Thiorhodovibrio frisius: one gene and its partner. The protein of the gene in region 1 binds, or shares a complex with, the protein of each later gene. Links are inferred from orthologs where the notes say so. Each region holds a gene or a part of one and is shown on either strand. Other genes may lie near its edges. The genes, in order: mnmG and mnmE.

Region 1 (8,660 bases):
GCAAATCGATGATCTGTTGTTCTGTCCATCGGTAGCCGCGCTGATATGCCGGGATGAAATAGTTCTTACGAATTAGCTCTGAAACACTTTGAATCGGATTCGTCTCACTCATACTCTTTCCCTTGTTTTATACTGAGTAAATTATCAATTTGCAGTTTCTAAATTACATCAAATATTTCAGGCTACTGAATAGTAAAAATATTTTACTCGCTCAATCAGTGAGTTTACCGAGTACACCTCATACGGCGCCTGTCTCGGGTCATGATGCGAAGCGAATCGTCGGGTCTAGTAAAAAAGTTACTGAATATGCGCCAAAATCCCGTCGAGCTCGTCTAAATTGTTGTAGGCGATCACCAGCTTGCCGGCGCCGCTGCCGCCGTGTTTGATCGCAACGCGGGCGCCGAGGCGGTTGGCGAGGTCGTCTTGCAGGCTGCGAATGTTGGGATCGAGTTGGGGTTTTTCTTTTTGGGCGTCGTCGGTTTCTTCGTTTTGCCAGCGGCGCACCAGTTTTTCGGTTTCGCGCACCGACAGGCCGCGATTCACCACCTCGCGCGCGGCGTCGCACTGATTGCGCCCCTTTAGGCCGAGCAGGGCGCGGGCGTGGCCCATTTCGAGTTGGCGCTGATCCAGATAACTCTTGGTGTCGGGTTCCAATTCGAGCAGACGCAGCAGGTTGGTGACCGTGGTGCGGGACTTGCCTACGGCCTCGGCCACCTGCTGGTGGGTGAGGCTGAATTCTTCTGCAAGGCGATGCAGGGCGCTGGCTTCCTCGAGCGGATGGAGGTCATCGCGCTGGATGTTCTCGATCAGGGCGATGGCGAGTGCAGTTTTTTCGTCGACCTCGCGCACCACGACCGGTATTTTGGCCAAACCGGCCTGCTGGGTTGCGCGCCAGCGCCGTTCGCCGGCGATGATCTCGTAATTGCCGTCATCAAGGCTGCGAACCACAATCGGCTGCAACACGCCCTGGGCGGCAATGGAATCGGCCAGTTCGCTCAGACTCTCGGGGTTGAACTCGCGCCGCGGCTGATAGCGCCCGCGGCGGATGCGCTCGACGCCGAGTTCGGTGATGACCTCATCGGGACGGGCGGTGGTTGGGGATTCGTGCGCCGGGTCGGGCGCCCCGCTGTTGGATTCGCTGCTGCCGCTGCTTGCGCCGCTGCCAAGCAGTGCGTCCAGGCCGCGGCCAAGTCCTTTGCGTTTCGTGCTCATTGTTAGCTTTGGTGCACTCAGGTCACGGCCGGTGCCCGCTCGGCACGGCCAAGTATCTCACCGGCCAGGGCCTGGTAAGCGATGGATCCGCGCGAGCTTGCATCATAGAGAAGCACCGGCAAGCCGTGGCTGGGTGCCTCGGCCAGGCGAACATTGCGCGGGATTATGGTGGTATAGACTTGGGTGCTGAAGTGCTCGATCAACTGGGTGGAGACCTGATTGGCCAGGTTGTTGCGCGGGTCGTGCATGGTGCGCAGAATGCCCTCGACGGCCAACCCCGGATTGCGGCTTTCCTGAATTTGGCGAATGGTGTCGAGCAAGGCTGAAAGCCCCTCAAGCGCATAGTATTCGCACTGGATTGGAATCAGCACGCCGTTGGCGGCGACCAGGGCGTTGATGGTGAGCATATTGAGCGAGGGCGGGCAGTCGATCAGGATCTGGTCGTACTCGCCCGTGATCGCGCTGATGACCTCGGACAGGCTGCGTTCGCGCTGCTCGGTGTTCATCAGGCCGACCTCGGCGGCGGTCATGTCGCCATTCGACGGCAGCAGGTCGAAACCGGGGGCGGGTTCCTCGACCCTGACCCGGCAGGCATTGAAGTCAGCGTCGTTCAGCAGCAGATCGCAGCCGGTGCGTTCCAGGCTGTTTTTGTCCACCCCGCAGCCCATGGTGGCATTGCCCTGCGGGTCCATGTCGATCAGCAGCACGCGGCTTTTGAGCGACGCCAGCGAGGCGGCCAGATTTACGGCAGTGGTGGTTTTACCCACGCCGCCTTTTTGGTTAGCGATCGCGATGATTCTAGCCATAGGTGTCAGGATTGCTGTAGATGCGAATCAAATGGCGCTCGCCAGTGACGAAAGGCACCTCGAGCCTTTGCGCTGTCACGCCAATGCCGGCTGCGGTCAGTGCGGCCATTTCCTCATCAGGTCGGTGGCCCTTGTAAGCGAGCAGCGTGGCGCCCGGCTGGCGCAAATGGGTGCTGCCGGACCAGAGGGCGTCGAGCGGCGCCAGCGCACGAGCCGTTATGGTAGCGAATTTTTCCACCGGCTGGTATGACTCGAAGCGCGCCTGCACCACTTTGACATTGCCAAGCTCCAGACTGGCGGCTGCCTGGCGCACAAAACGGGTCTTTTTGCCGACGCTATCGAGCAGGACAAATTGCAGTTCCGGGCGCGCGATGGCGAGCGCAATACCCGGCAGACCGGCACCCGTGCCTAGGTCCAGCACCGGGGAGGCATCAAAGGCTGCGATTGCAGCCAGACTGTCGAGCAGATGGCGGCCGATCATTTCGAGCGGATCGCGCACGGCTGTCAGGTTAAAACGGCTGTTCCAGTGCACGAGCAGATCGATGTAGTTGAGCAGGGCGTTGCGCTGGGCATCGCTCAGGTCGGCGACGGGGCTGCCGAGGCGCGCGCAGCCCTGATCGAGGCGTTCGCGCAGGGGCTGGCGCATGGAGGCAAGCATCAGGCGCTTTGACGCGCGACGGGCGGGGCAGCATCGACCGGCTGTTTGTCCGCAGCTTTGTCCGTCTGTCCAACCGCGCGACCGATCGACTGGATGCGCTTTAAGTGAATCAGCAGCAAAGACACGGCCGCTGGCGTGACACCCGGAATACGCGCTGCCTGGCCCAGGGTGGTCGGGCGCGTTGCTTTGAGTTTTTCCAGCACTTCGGCCGAGAGCCCGCGCACCCGGTCGAAGTCGAAATCCAGCGGCAGCGGCTGGTGCTCCTGTGCCTGCTGGCGCTCGACCTCTGCGCGTTGGCGCTCGAGATAGCCGGCATACTTGGCCTGGATCTCAATCTGCTCGGCCACGGTGGGATCTGCCACGCCGGGGCCGATGCCAGTGATGGCGATCAGGCGGGCATAGTCGAGCTGGGGGCGGGCGAGCAGTTCAAGCGCGCGTGCCTCGCGTTTCGGTGGCTCGCCGAGATGTTCGGCGAGCGCTTGCGCAGCGGCGCTGCCGGGGCGCACCCAGGTCTCGCGCAGGCGCTGTTGCTCGCAGGCGATGGCCTCGCGTTTGGTCTCGAATGCCTGCCAGCGCGCATCATCCACCAGACCCAGTTCGCGACCGATCTCGGTCAGGCGCAAGTCGGCATTGTCCTCGCGCAGTTGCAGCCGGTACTCGGCGCGGCTGGTGAACATGCGATAGGGCTCATTGGTGCCGCGCGTGATTAAATCATCGATCATTACGCCCAAATAGGCCTGATCGCGGCGCGGAAACCAGGGCTCGAGCCCGCGTACCTGGCGCGCGGCGTTAAGCCCGGCCAGCAGCCCCTGAGCGGCGGCTTCTTCATAACCAGTGGTGCCATTGATCTGACCGGCAAAGAACAGGCCGCCGATGGGCTTGGTCTCGAGCGAGGGCAGCAGGTCGCGCGGGTCGAAGAAGTCGTACTCGATGGCATAACCGGGGCGGGTGATGTGGGCCTGCTCGAAGCCCGGGATGGAGCGCACCAGCGCCTCTTGCACATCGTAGGGCAGGCTGGTGGAGATGCCGTTGGGGTAGATTTCATCGGTGTCCAGCCCTTCGGGCTCGACGAAAATCTGGTGCGAGGCCTTGTCCGCAAAACGAAAGACTTTGTCCTCGATCGACGGGCAGTAGCGTGGTCCGATGCCTTCGATCACGCCGCTGAATAGGGGCGAGCGCGAGATGCCGGCGCGGATGATCTCGTGCGTGCGCTCGGTGGTGCGTGCAATGTGGCAGCTGAGTTGGCGCGGATGATCAGCCGGCGAGCCGAGATAAGAAAACACCGGCACTGGTGTGTCACCGGGTTGCTCGGCGAGCTGGCTGAAGTCAATGCTGCGTGCGGCGATGCGCGGCGGGGTGCCGGTTTTCAGCCGCTCCACCCGCAGCGGCAGCGCGCGCAGGCGCTCGGCCAGCGCCAGCGCGGGCGGATCGCCGGCACGCCCGCCGCGATAATTTGACAGCCCGATGTGAATGCGCCCGCCAAGAAAGGTGCCGGCGGTCAGCACCACAGTGCGCGCGCGAAACTCGAGCCCCATTTGGGTACGCACGCCCGCGACCCGAGCGCCATCGCCATCGAGCAGCAGATCGTCCGCTGCCTGCTGAAACAAGTCCAGCCCCTGTTGCTGCTCTAGCGCGCGGCGCACGGCGGCCTTATAGAGCGTGCGGTCAGCCTGAGCGCGGGTGGCGCGCACCGCCGGCCCCTTGCGGCTGTTGAGAATACGGAACTGAATGCCGGCAGCATCGGCTGCGCGCGCCATCAGCCCGCCGAGGGCGTCGATTTCTTTGACCAGATGTCCCTTGCCAATACCACCAATGGCCGGGTTGCAGCTCATCTGCCCGAGGGTCTCGATATTGTGCGTCAGCAGCAGAGTGCGCGCGCCAAGCCTGGCCGCAGCCAGCGCGGCTTCGGTGCCGGCGTGGCCGCCGCCGATGATAATGACGTCATAGTCTTGAATTGCCCGCATGGATGTTCCGGTCTGGATGGCAGATGTCTGCCAGCTCAGATTACCATGCGCGCGTCTGGCGCGCTTTGGACGTGCCGCCAGACAGGCTGAAGCTGGAAAGCGCCGAATGCACGCGAGTCTGAACCGCTTTGATGATCAAGCACAGCCGGGCGATGCTGGCTGTGCTCTGATTCGTTCCTCTCGCAACTTCAGAAAATCGGCGGGCGGGGGGAGGAATCGCTCCGGATGGGCGCATCCAGAGGGTTGGCGGTCAGTCGATGGGCGGCGGCTCGGCGGCGGGCTTTGTGGGCGCGTGGGTAGGTCGGCACGCCCAAGCGTGGATCATTCGGGTTGATCTGGAATAACAAAAAGTCCTGGCCGGCGTCGCGAATGCTGCGCAGGCGCGAACTGATCTCATGGCGACCGGTGCGGATGGCGATGGCATCCCCTTCGTGCAGACCGGGTTGGGGTGCCGTCAGCAGGCCCCAGCCGAAGTCCTGATCGTAGATCAGCAGCGCGCGCGCCGTCTGCTTGCCGGTCTGCGCCGTCTGGTCGCTGTCCGCGTGCGGATCTTCTTTGGGGCTGGATGCCAAGCTGGGCGTGAGACTGGGGGCCTGCGCGTGGTCAGTGTCGCGCTGGGTGGTGGTGTCGCTGGGCTTGCTAGTCGGTGGTAAGGCGCTGGAGGTGACGGCCTCACTCGAGTGGGCCTCAATCAGGGCAGTGGTGACTGTGCGCACCGAAGCGGGCACGGCGAAACAGGCAAGTTCCTGCACGTCGATCTGCAGGACTCCAGCGCTGCGCAGCATGCGTGCGACGCGCCCGAGATGTGGGCGGGCCATGCCGGATTTGCCGCTGCCGAAGGCCACCAGGGTGCCGACGCTGAGCGCGGTGCTGGTCTGGGCGCCGGGATTTTGAATGCGCCACAGGCGCGCGCTCTGGTGAACCAACTGCCAGGGGTCGCCATCGGTGCGCAGGTTGCTGGGTTGGCGCAAGGGGTCGTGCCTGGCCCTTGGCTGTGAGCTGGGCGATGTCGAGTGCGGAAAGCGCGAGAACACTTGATGCAGCAGGGCGCGGATGGTGGTCATGCCAGCGCTGAGATACAAGGTCTCGGGCTGGTTTAGCGGTTGCTCTGGGAGCTGTTCTGGCGCGCTGTTGTCCATATCGCGCGAGAGCAGCCGGATGCTCGGGCGACGCGCGGCGGGCGGCAGGCCGCGCAAGCGCTCGGGGGTGCGCGTGCCGGCGGGGTCGCGGCGGAAAAAGGCTTGGTGATCGCTGCGGATTGCCTCGGCGAGGCCGCTGTAGTCGAGCGTTAGGCTACCCTTGTCTGCTGCAGCGGGCTGGGGTGGGCCATTGAGATCGGCATGGAGGAAGCGCTGGCAGGCCGTGGACGGTAGGGCGATACCGAGCCGCGCGGCATCCGGCACCAGTGCACAGTAACGGGCGATGAAATTCTGGGTGGTCTTGGGCCAGCTGAACTGGTCGAACAGCCCTTGGAGCTGAAGGTTCAGATACAGCCCCGCGCGGGTGGCGCGGCCATCGGCGTCGGTCAGGAAGTCGGGTGCGTTGCAGGCAGGTTGCGGGTTATCCGGGGTCCTGGACGCCAGCAGGGCAAAAAACACCCGATTGGCGCGCTGCCAGGAGGCGCCGGGCAGGGGTTGATAGCGCAGGCGGTAGAGTTCCATCTCGCGCCAGGTCCACTCAAGAATGCGCAGGGCACCGAGCTGCAGCGGCTGCTGGTTGTTGCGGGCTTGCGGGCTGGCGTAGGCATCGGCCAGCGCCAGCTGATAGGCTCTGACCAACTCGGTCATGCAGCCTTTGAGTTGATCGAGCTGGCTGGCCTGGGCCGGGCGTTCGGGCAAGCCACGGCGGTCGCGGGTTTGTTGTTCAAGCAGCAGGGCGGCCTCGGACCACAGCAGCGCGCCCAGGGATTCTGCTTCCTGCAAACGCTGTGAGGCGCTGATCCGGGTGCGATTGGCACCTTGGAGTTCGGACAACAATTCGGGAAGGGCTTCGTCCAGTGGGCGCCCGCCCTTGATCAGCCGCAGGGAGGTCGGGCGCAGCATGCGGGTGGCACGCCATTGGCTCGGCGTCTCAAGCCCTTCGCGCAAACCGGCGAGCAGGTCGCGCTCGGAGGGGGAGGCGGCAGCAGTGTTTTCGGCAAAGAGCACGACGGCCTCCTACTGGTGTTAACTGGCCCCGGGAAGGCACGGGGCTAGATTTTGCAAAAAGCGAGCAATGCGGCCTCCGTGGCATCCCGATGAACAGTCTTATTAACTGGCATTCTCACGCCAAGCTTCCGGCTTTTGTTGCGCAGGCTCTTACTAGCGAGTCTATCCCAGGACCGGGGCCTTGCCTGTGAGGTGGGTCACGCTTCTGGCGAATGCAGATGGCGCATGCGCACTGGGCTCTGCGCGTGCCAAAATCCGACCAGAGTTCAAAGGGCCTGATTTTATACCGACAATCAGCTTGCGATTGGTACCTTAAGGAGTGGGCCGAGCAGTCAGTCGTCGCACTGGTGGTAGACCGCCGGCTCAAATCTGGGGGTGCAAATGGCGAGAAAGACCAGCGGGACCGAGCCTGTGTTCTGGATGCTCTGCGGACAACCGGGCGGAATATGGATCACATCGCCGGGCTGGACTTGGGTCTCCGGCAGCTCGCCAATGCGGGCAAGGCCCTGGCCCGAGAGAATCAGATAGCGTTCGGTGGTCCGCTCAAGCCAATGTACTCTTGTGGTTACGCCCACGGGCACGGTGGCACGAGCGATGGACAACGCTGGATCATCGCTGCGGTTCCAAGGCTCGAGAATGTCGCAGCCCTCGCGAAAGGCGTAGGAATCGGCTTCATCCGGGCGGTGAATGATGGGGGGCGTCATGATGGTTTTGCCTCGGGAGTTCATCGGACGGTTCCAGTATACTGATATGTTTTCTTAGATGCGGAGACCATTCATGCAGGATATCAGCCCGATCCGCGCCCGCCTTGGCGATTTGAGGGGACGTTTGGAGTCCCTCTGGGGGTATCTTTGACTATGCTGGCAAGGATGAGCGCCTGACCGAGGTGCTGCGCGAGCTCGAAGATCCGAACCTCTGGAACGACCCGGACCGTGCCCAGCGGATGGGGCGCGAGCGCGCGATGCTCGAGAATGTCGTACTGGGCCTGCGCGAGTTGCGCGCCGGGCTTGACGACACCGATGATCTGCTCGCGCTCGCTGTGGCAGAGGAAGACGGGGATACGGTGGACTCTGTTGTCGCCGATCTCGACGGCTACGAGGCGCACATCGCCAAGCTCGAATTTCAGCGCATGTTCTCGGGGGACATGGATGCGAACAACGCTTTTGTCGACATTCAGGCCGGCTCCGGCGGCACTGAGGCACAGGACTGGGCCGAGATGCTGTTGCGCATGTACCTGCGCTGGTGCGAGGCGCATGACTTTAAGACCGAGCTGACGGAATACTCCCCCGGCGAGGTCGCCGGCATCAAGTCCGCCACCGTCGCAGTGCAGGGCGACTATGCCTTCGGCTGGCTGCGCACCGAGACTGGCGTGCATCGGCTGGTGCGCAAGTCGCCTTTCGACTCCGGCAACCGCCGACATACCTCGTTTGCGGCGGTGTTTGTTGCGCCCGAGGTGGATGATTCGGTCGAGATTGAAATTAATCCGGCTGATCTGCGCATCGATGTCTATCGTGCCTCTGGCGCCGGCGGTCAGCACGTCAACCGCACAGAATCGGCCGTGCGCATCACCCATAACCCGACCGGGGTGGTGGTGCAGTGTCAGAATGATCGCTCGCAGCACAAGAACAAAGACCAGGCGATGAAGCAGCTCAAGGCCAAGCTCTATGAGCTGGAAATGCAAAAGCGCAGCGCCGATCAACAGGCGTTGGAAGAGACCAAGTCAGACATCGGCTGGGGCAGTCAGATTCGCTCTTATGTGCTCGATCAGTCGCGCATCAAGGATCTGCGAACCAACATCGAGACAGGAAACACCCAGGCAGTGCTCGATGGTGGGCTCGATCCTTTCATCGAAGCAAGCCTGAAAAGCGGTTTG
Region 2 (5,945 bases), 4.8 Mb from region 1 along the record:
GGAGTGTCTCTATGTCGCTTGCTATTCGCCGATTGGGCTTAAAATTTATCGGGCTGGACCGCTCGCGCGCTGGGCGCGGGTGGCTTCCGGTCATCAGCAGCTGGTTTGGCGCTTGCGCATTGCTCGGGTCGTCATCGGTGGTACTTGCGGACATTCCCGCAGCGCCCGTGATGACGCTTTATCAGTTCAACGGGGCACTGCGTATTCCTTATTACCAAATCGGCGCCTCAGGTCCTGGAGCCGTTGCCGGGTATCTCACCCAGGGCAGCTCGGTCATCCCCTGTCTGGTGGTGCGCAACGGCAAGGCTCTGACTGATGCCAGTGGAACACCCTATGTTGGGTTCAAGATCGTGGTCGATTCGGCCAAGGCCGGGCCTGATGCGACTGCCAAATTCGAGCAGGCACTGGCGCGGCAGGCGTCGCTGCGAGTTGAGAATCACCATTGCGGAGCAGATGTTCGCCATGTGATGAACGTGCGTAAGCTCTATGCGCTAACGAAGGCGCCCTTTTTCGATCCTCCGCGCAGCGGTGCCAGGGCATCTGCGAGTCAAACCAAGAGCAATGGGGAGTCCGACCTCGAGGCTCTGGTCCGTGAGTTTCATAATTCCCAAGAGTGCGCTGGTGTCAATAATAGCCTGCTTGGCCGTCGCGAACGACTAGCCCGCGCCTGGGACGATTTCATCGCCCACAAAAGCAGTAGCGCAGACAAGCAGGCACTCACCCGCGCAAAACATCTCGACTACAGCATGCGCACCGCCATTTACGAGGGCCACCTCGACCGCGGCTGTAACGCCTACGGCGCCTGCGAGCGCGATGTCGTGGTCCTGTCGATTCGCAATCGTGCGATCGGGCAATGCCTCAAGGGCCAAGGCTGTCGATTTCCTGGCGATTTTCAGGGCGTCGCTTCCGATCCCTCGCAGTACAACATTTGGGATGCATTTCTCACCCAGATTTCCGGACTGACCGCCTGCTATTTACGCGATGATCTTGCCAACCGCGACTACTACCAGCGCATTCAGAGCATGCACCACCAGACAGTCGGCGATGCCGAGCGCATCCTTTACGGCGGCGATCAACAGCTCACCCAAGTCTTTCCCGATACGCCAGCGGGAGATCTCACCGAGCTACGCCATTATTACCATCCACCGGCCATGCAAAAATGCTTCCCACAAAAAGACCGCATTGAATACATGAGCGGCGCAGTCGCGGAAAACAACGGCCAATTCGCACTGATTGCCAACACCAGAATTGAAGTCGGCAAGCGGGTCGGCGGCGGTTACACCTTCAAGGAGTTTCGCTTTGACCACACGCCAGATGGCGATCAGTTGCACATTCTCGATAACTATCCCGGCTTTATCGTCGACGCCCGCAAAGTAAGTTTGAAATCCGGCCACAGCTGCACAGCCTACGGCGTATCGCCATCGTGCAGCTTTAGCAATATCAAGCGCTATCGGACAATCCCCAGCTGGCTTAGCGCAGGCAAACCACTGGCACTCAACTGCCGCATTCAGGATCGCGGGGAGAGCTGCAAGGCACCGCCAAGCGACAAACGCGTTCGTGTCGGCGGCGCCTGTGACACCGAAATGATGCCAGTCACGCGGGTCCCTTAGGCTGACGCAAGCCCGGATTGATCCCAAAGTCCGACATCACCGCCTTGATCCTTGCTGGTGGGCGTGGCCGCCGCGTCCATGGCCAGGACAAGGGACTGATGCACTACCAGGGCCGCGCACTAATCGCCTGGGTGCTCGAACGTCTCGCACCCCAGGTGGGATTGGTTCTCATCAGTGCCAATCGCCACCTGGACCAATACCAGGCTTATGGTTGGCCCGTGATTACAGACACCCTTGCCGACTATCAAGGGCCCCTTGCCGGTCTCTGCCAAGGCCTTGAATACGCAAACACCCGCTGGATGATGACAGTGCCGTGCGACGGCCCGCTCCTCCCACTGGATTTGGCACAGAGACTTGCCGGCGCACTTGAGCCTGAACGCGCATCGGTCGCGCTCGCCCATGATGGCAAACAAGCACAGTTCGCCCATGCCCTTATGGCACGCTCCCTGCTGGGAGATTTACGCAGCTACCTGGCCTCCGGAGAGCGTTCCCTAGGTGGCTGGCTGCGCCGCCATCGCCCGATCATGGCGGATTTCTCCGACATCCCGCTGGCCTTTAGCAACCTCAACCATTTAAAGGACTTCTGCGCACCGGCTGCTGTGGCTGAAGCAGCAGATGGATTCTCTGTCGGTAGTCATAAGCCCTAGCACTACTTACCGATGCAGAAGGTGGAAAAAATCTCTCCAAGCAAATCCTCGGAACTAAATTCCCCGGTTAATTCGCCCAGAGTCCGCTGAGCTTGGCGCAAATCCTCGGCCAAAATCTCGGAACCTTGTCCACTTGCAAGACTGCGTTGCGCCTGTCTCAGGTGCCCCTGCGTTTGTTGCAGGGCGACCAAATGCCGTCGCCGGGCAAGAAAAGCGCCTTCAACTCCAGACTGGAATCCCGCACACTCCTTTAAATGGGTCTTCAGATCATCCAACCCCTCGCCACTCTTTGCACAGATGCGAAGTTCCGATGAAGGCGCCAAAGCCCCCTTGAGTGCAAAACAACCGGGCGTCTCGCCAATCAGGTCAATTTTATTTCTGACCACCGTCACTGGCGAACTACCGGCCAACTCCTGCAAATCCCCAGAGGTTGGTCGCTCCCCATCGGCAGCATCGTAAAGCCAGAGGACCAGATCGGAGGATGCGATTTGCTCCCGAGCACGGCGTATGCCTTCCTGTTCCACTAGATCCGTGCTATCGCGAATTCCTGCCGTGTCAACCAGATGCAGTGGCATGCCATCAAGATTCACCTCACTGCGTATCAGATCCCGCGTTGTTCCCGGTGTGGTGGTAACAATGGCCGTATCCCGTCCGACAAGCTGATTTAGCAGGCTCGATTTACCCGCATTAGGCGGGCCGGCAATGACCACTCTGAGTCCATCGCGAATACGCTCGCCCTGGTGACAGAGCCCAAGAAGCTGATCGATATCCTGGCACAGTTGTTCAATGCCTTGAACCATTGCAGGGGCGGTTGTTGCTGGCTTGTCTCCCGCCACGGCATGGAGCTCGCTCGGGTCGATATCCTCATCGGAAAAATCGAGTTCAGCCTCGATCAAAACCCGTTGCCTGGTCAGCCGCGACTGCAACCCGGCGACCTGCTCGCCGAGCGCCCCCTCCAATGTCTGCCTCGCCAGGCGCGCCTGGCGTTGGTTGGTGCTGGCAATGAGGTCGGCCACCGCCTCAGCCTGGGTCAAATCGAGCTTGGCGTTAAGAAAAGCGCGTTCAGTGAATTCCCCTGGCCTGGCGAGCCGGGCGCCTAGCTCTATTACGCGCGCGAGCAGGAGATCGAGTACCACGGGAGCGCCATGCGCTTGGAGTTCCAGCACCGCCTCTCCGGTATAGGAGGCAGGCGGTCGAAAAAATACCGCTATCCCTTGATCGATAGTCTCCCCGCCTGCATCACGAAAGCTTGCCAGCATGGCCTGGCGCGGCGGCAGGGTTTTGCCAATCAGTGCTTCGGCGATCGATTCCACCCGCGCACCGGATACGCGCACAACGCCGATACCACCACGGCCCGTTGCAGTGGCAACAGCCGCAATGGTATCAGGCTCGCTGGCATGCATCGAATCAGAACAGCCGCAGAGCAGCCTCGATGCCGGTATTGAATCGGCCCATCAGGCGCCCTTGCGGTGTTCCTGCTGTTCGATTTTTCGCGTGATGTACCACTGCTGTGCGATTGACAACAGGTTATTCACCGTCCAATACAGCACCAAACCAGACGGGAAGAAGGAAAAGAACACAGTGAAGACCACTGGCAGGGACATCATGATCTTTTCCTGCATTGGGTCTGGTGGCGGCGGATTGAGCTTCTGCTGCACGAACATGGAAACACCCATGATCAACGGCAGAATATAGTAGGGGTCAGGCGAGGTCAGGTTGTCTAACCATAAAATAAAGGGCGCGTGGCGCAGCTCCACACTCTCAAGCAGAACCCAGTAGAGTGCAATAAAAACTGGAATCTGAACCAAAATAGGCAGGCAACCACCAAGTGGGTTGATTTTTTCTTTCTTGTACAACTCCATCATGGCCTGGTTTAGGCGTTCCTTGTCATCACCATAGCGATCCTTCAACGCCTTCATGCGCGGGGTGAGCTTGCGCATGTGGGCCATGGATTTATAGCTGGTTTCAGAGAGTTTGTAGAAAGCCAGCTTGATCAGGATAGTGAGGATAATGATGGACCAGCCCCAATTGCCAACTAACCTGTCAATCTGCGATAACAGCCAATGGATAGGCTCAGCCAGAATGGTCAACCAACCATAGTCGACAGCGAGCTGCAATCCCGGAGCAATCTTTTCCAGGCGGTCCGCCAGCTTGGGTCCGACAAAGAGTTCATCACTATAGGTATGACGCTCGCCGTCACCGAGCGCGATGGGACTTGAGTACTGACCAATAAGATAGCGCGGATCGGCGCTGTCTTTTTCAAGCACCAAGGTGTAAAAGGTCTGAGGCAAGCTCTCCGGCGGAATCCATGCCGCCATAAAATAATGTTGGATCATGGCAACCCAGCCACCGGTAATTTCCACATCCAGCGGCTGTTTCATCATCTCCTTGAAGTCTTCCTTTTTGTACTTGACTTCAGGCCCGTAATAAACTCCGCCAGTATAGGTGGCGACGAACTTCGGCTTATTAGGATCATTCAACTCGGTGCGCTTGAGGAGTTGATAGGCACGCAGGGTCACCGGCTCGCCGGTGCCATTGACAATCTCTTGGGTGACCTCAACCAAATATTTTCCCCGTGTGAAATGATAGGTTTTGGTCACCTCAATGCCATTGGGACCCTCCCAGCGGAAGATCGCCTCTAGCTTATTTTCGTTAGAGTTGAGTTGGTAACTGCTGGCTTGCGGGGTATAAATCGCCTCTGGCGTTGGGAACTCAGACTCAGGCTTCCCAGAAATACCAGATTGCACAATAAACATATTGGGCGGCTGGGCCTTGAGAAGTTGAAATTTCTCCTCGGGGTTCTCGGCGGTAACGGAATAATCAAGCAGCCACAGATTTTCGAGCGTGCCACCGCGTGGGGATATGTCCGCCCACAACACGTCGGTTTCCACCCTGACTGGTGTCAGGCGCGACGTCTTCGCATCGCTCGGAGACTGATCCGCAAAATCTGGCGCCGAAGGCAAGGCCGCCGCACTCTCCGGCAACGGAGGACTGACCACATCCGTACTGGGGGTCGAAGCTTGTTGTGCCGCACTAGTGGCGGTCGCTGCGCTCGGCACCGGGCTGCCATAGTCCTCAACCCAGGCAGAGTAGATCATGAAAAGCACGCCACCCAGCGCGAGAATCAATATCAAGCGGATGTTATCCATTAGGGATATCTCGTTTTTTTTCGGGAACTGGGTCAAATCCGCTGGAGCCCCAGGGCTGACAGCGCAGGATGCGCCAGAGGGCAAAACCAAGGCCCAAAACCGGACCATGGAGTGCCAGCGCCTGGCGCGCGTACTCCGAGCAAGTCGGGTGATAGCGGCAATGTGAGCCAATCACCGGGCTGAGAAAAAGTTGGTAGGCGCGTATCAATGCGCGCATTAGACTCACAAGCGTGCGAGACGCGAGTCCTGGCAAAGTCTGTCCCAATGGTGCGCGAGAGACCGAAAGAGCACCGGGTTTTGGTTGCGAGCCGTCGGTGGCCTGGCGATTACCACAAAATCGATGCTGCTGTCTGTCCATTGGTGCCGTGCCAGGCGAAATGATTCGCGAATGATGCGCTTAATTCGGTTTCTGTCCACTGCTCGCGGTGCTGCTTTGCGCGAAATAGCCAGGCCTAATCGGCACGGCGAAAACTCCGCCTGATCGGGCGACGCGGTATTCGCTCCAATCACTGTGAAAAGTGCGTCACTGGTGCGAATAC

What was found.
Region 2: the proteins of mnmG (region 1) and mnmE are in contact, whole or in part, in a solved structure (PDB 9HIP), measured with the Escherichia coli proteins. The link is inferred for Thiorhodovibrio frisius from one-to-one orthologs.

Annotation. Positions count from the first base shown.
Region 1 is NZ_CP121471.1:629,746-638,405, forward strand. Bases 2,159-5,111 are described here. They hold mnmG (tRNA uridine-5-carboxymethylaminomethyl(34) synthesis enzyme MnmG), read right to left. Parts: upstream 4,641-5,111; coding sequence 2,676-4,640; downstream 2,159-2,675. Other genes in these bases: rsmG (16S rRNA (guanine(527)-N(7))-methyltransferase RsmG), read right to left, coding at 2,159-2,664; Thiofri_RS03250 (hypothetical protein), read right to left, coding at 4,829-5,111. Outside these bases: Thiofri_RS03225 (DUF262 domain-containing protein), read right to left, coding at 1-112; Thiofri_RS03230 (ParB/RepB/Spo0J family partition protein), read right to left, coding at 298-1,212; Thiofri_RS03235 (ParA family protein), read right to left, coding at 1,230-2,018; more of rsmG, read right to left, coding at 2,011-2,158; more of Thiofri_RS03250, read right to left, coding at 5,112-6,787; Thiofri_RS03255 (cupin domain-containing protein), read right to left, coding at 7,120-7,491. UniProt on the Escherichia coli protein: NAD-binding protein involved in the addition of a carboxymethylaminomethyl (cmnm) group at the wobble position (U34) of certain tRNAs, forming tRNA-cmnm(5)s(2)U34.
Region 2 is NZ_CP121471.1:5,410,445-5,416,389, forward strand. The notes cover bases 1,461-4,432. They hold mnmE (tRNA uridine-5-carboxymethylaminomethyl(34) synthesis GTPase MnmE), read right to left. Parts: upstream 3,661-4,432; coding sequence 2,260-3,660; downstream 1,461-2,259. Other genes in these bases: Thiofri_RS24585 (hypothetical protein), read left to right, coding at 1,461-1,610; mobA (molybdenum cofactor guanylyltransferase MobA), read left to right, coding at 1,628-2,257; yidC (membrane protein insertase YidC), read right to left, coding at 3,712-4,432. In the rest of the region: more of Thiofri_RS24585, read left to right, coding at 12-1,460; more of yidC, read right to left, coding at 4,433-5,406; membrane protein insertion efficiency factor YidD, read right to left, coding at 5,399-5,623; rnpA (ribonuclease P protein component), read right to left, coding at 5,629-5,945. UniProt on the Escherichia coli protein: Exhibits a very high intrinsic GTPase hydrolysis rate. Involved in the addition of a carboxymethylaminomethyl (cmnm) group at the wobble position (U34) of certain tRNAs, forming tRNA-cmnm(5)s(2)U34.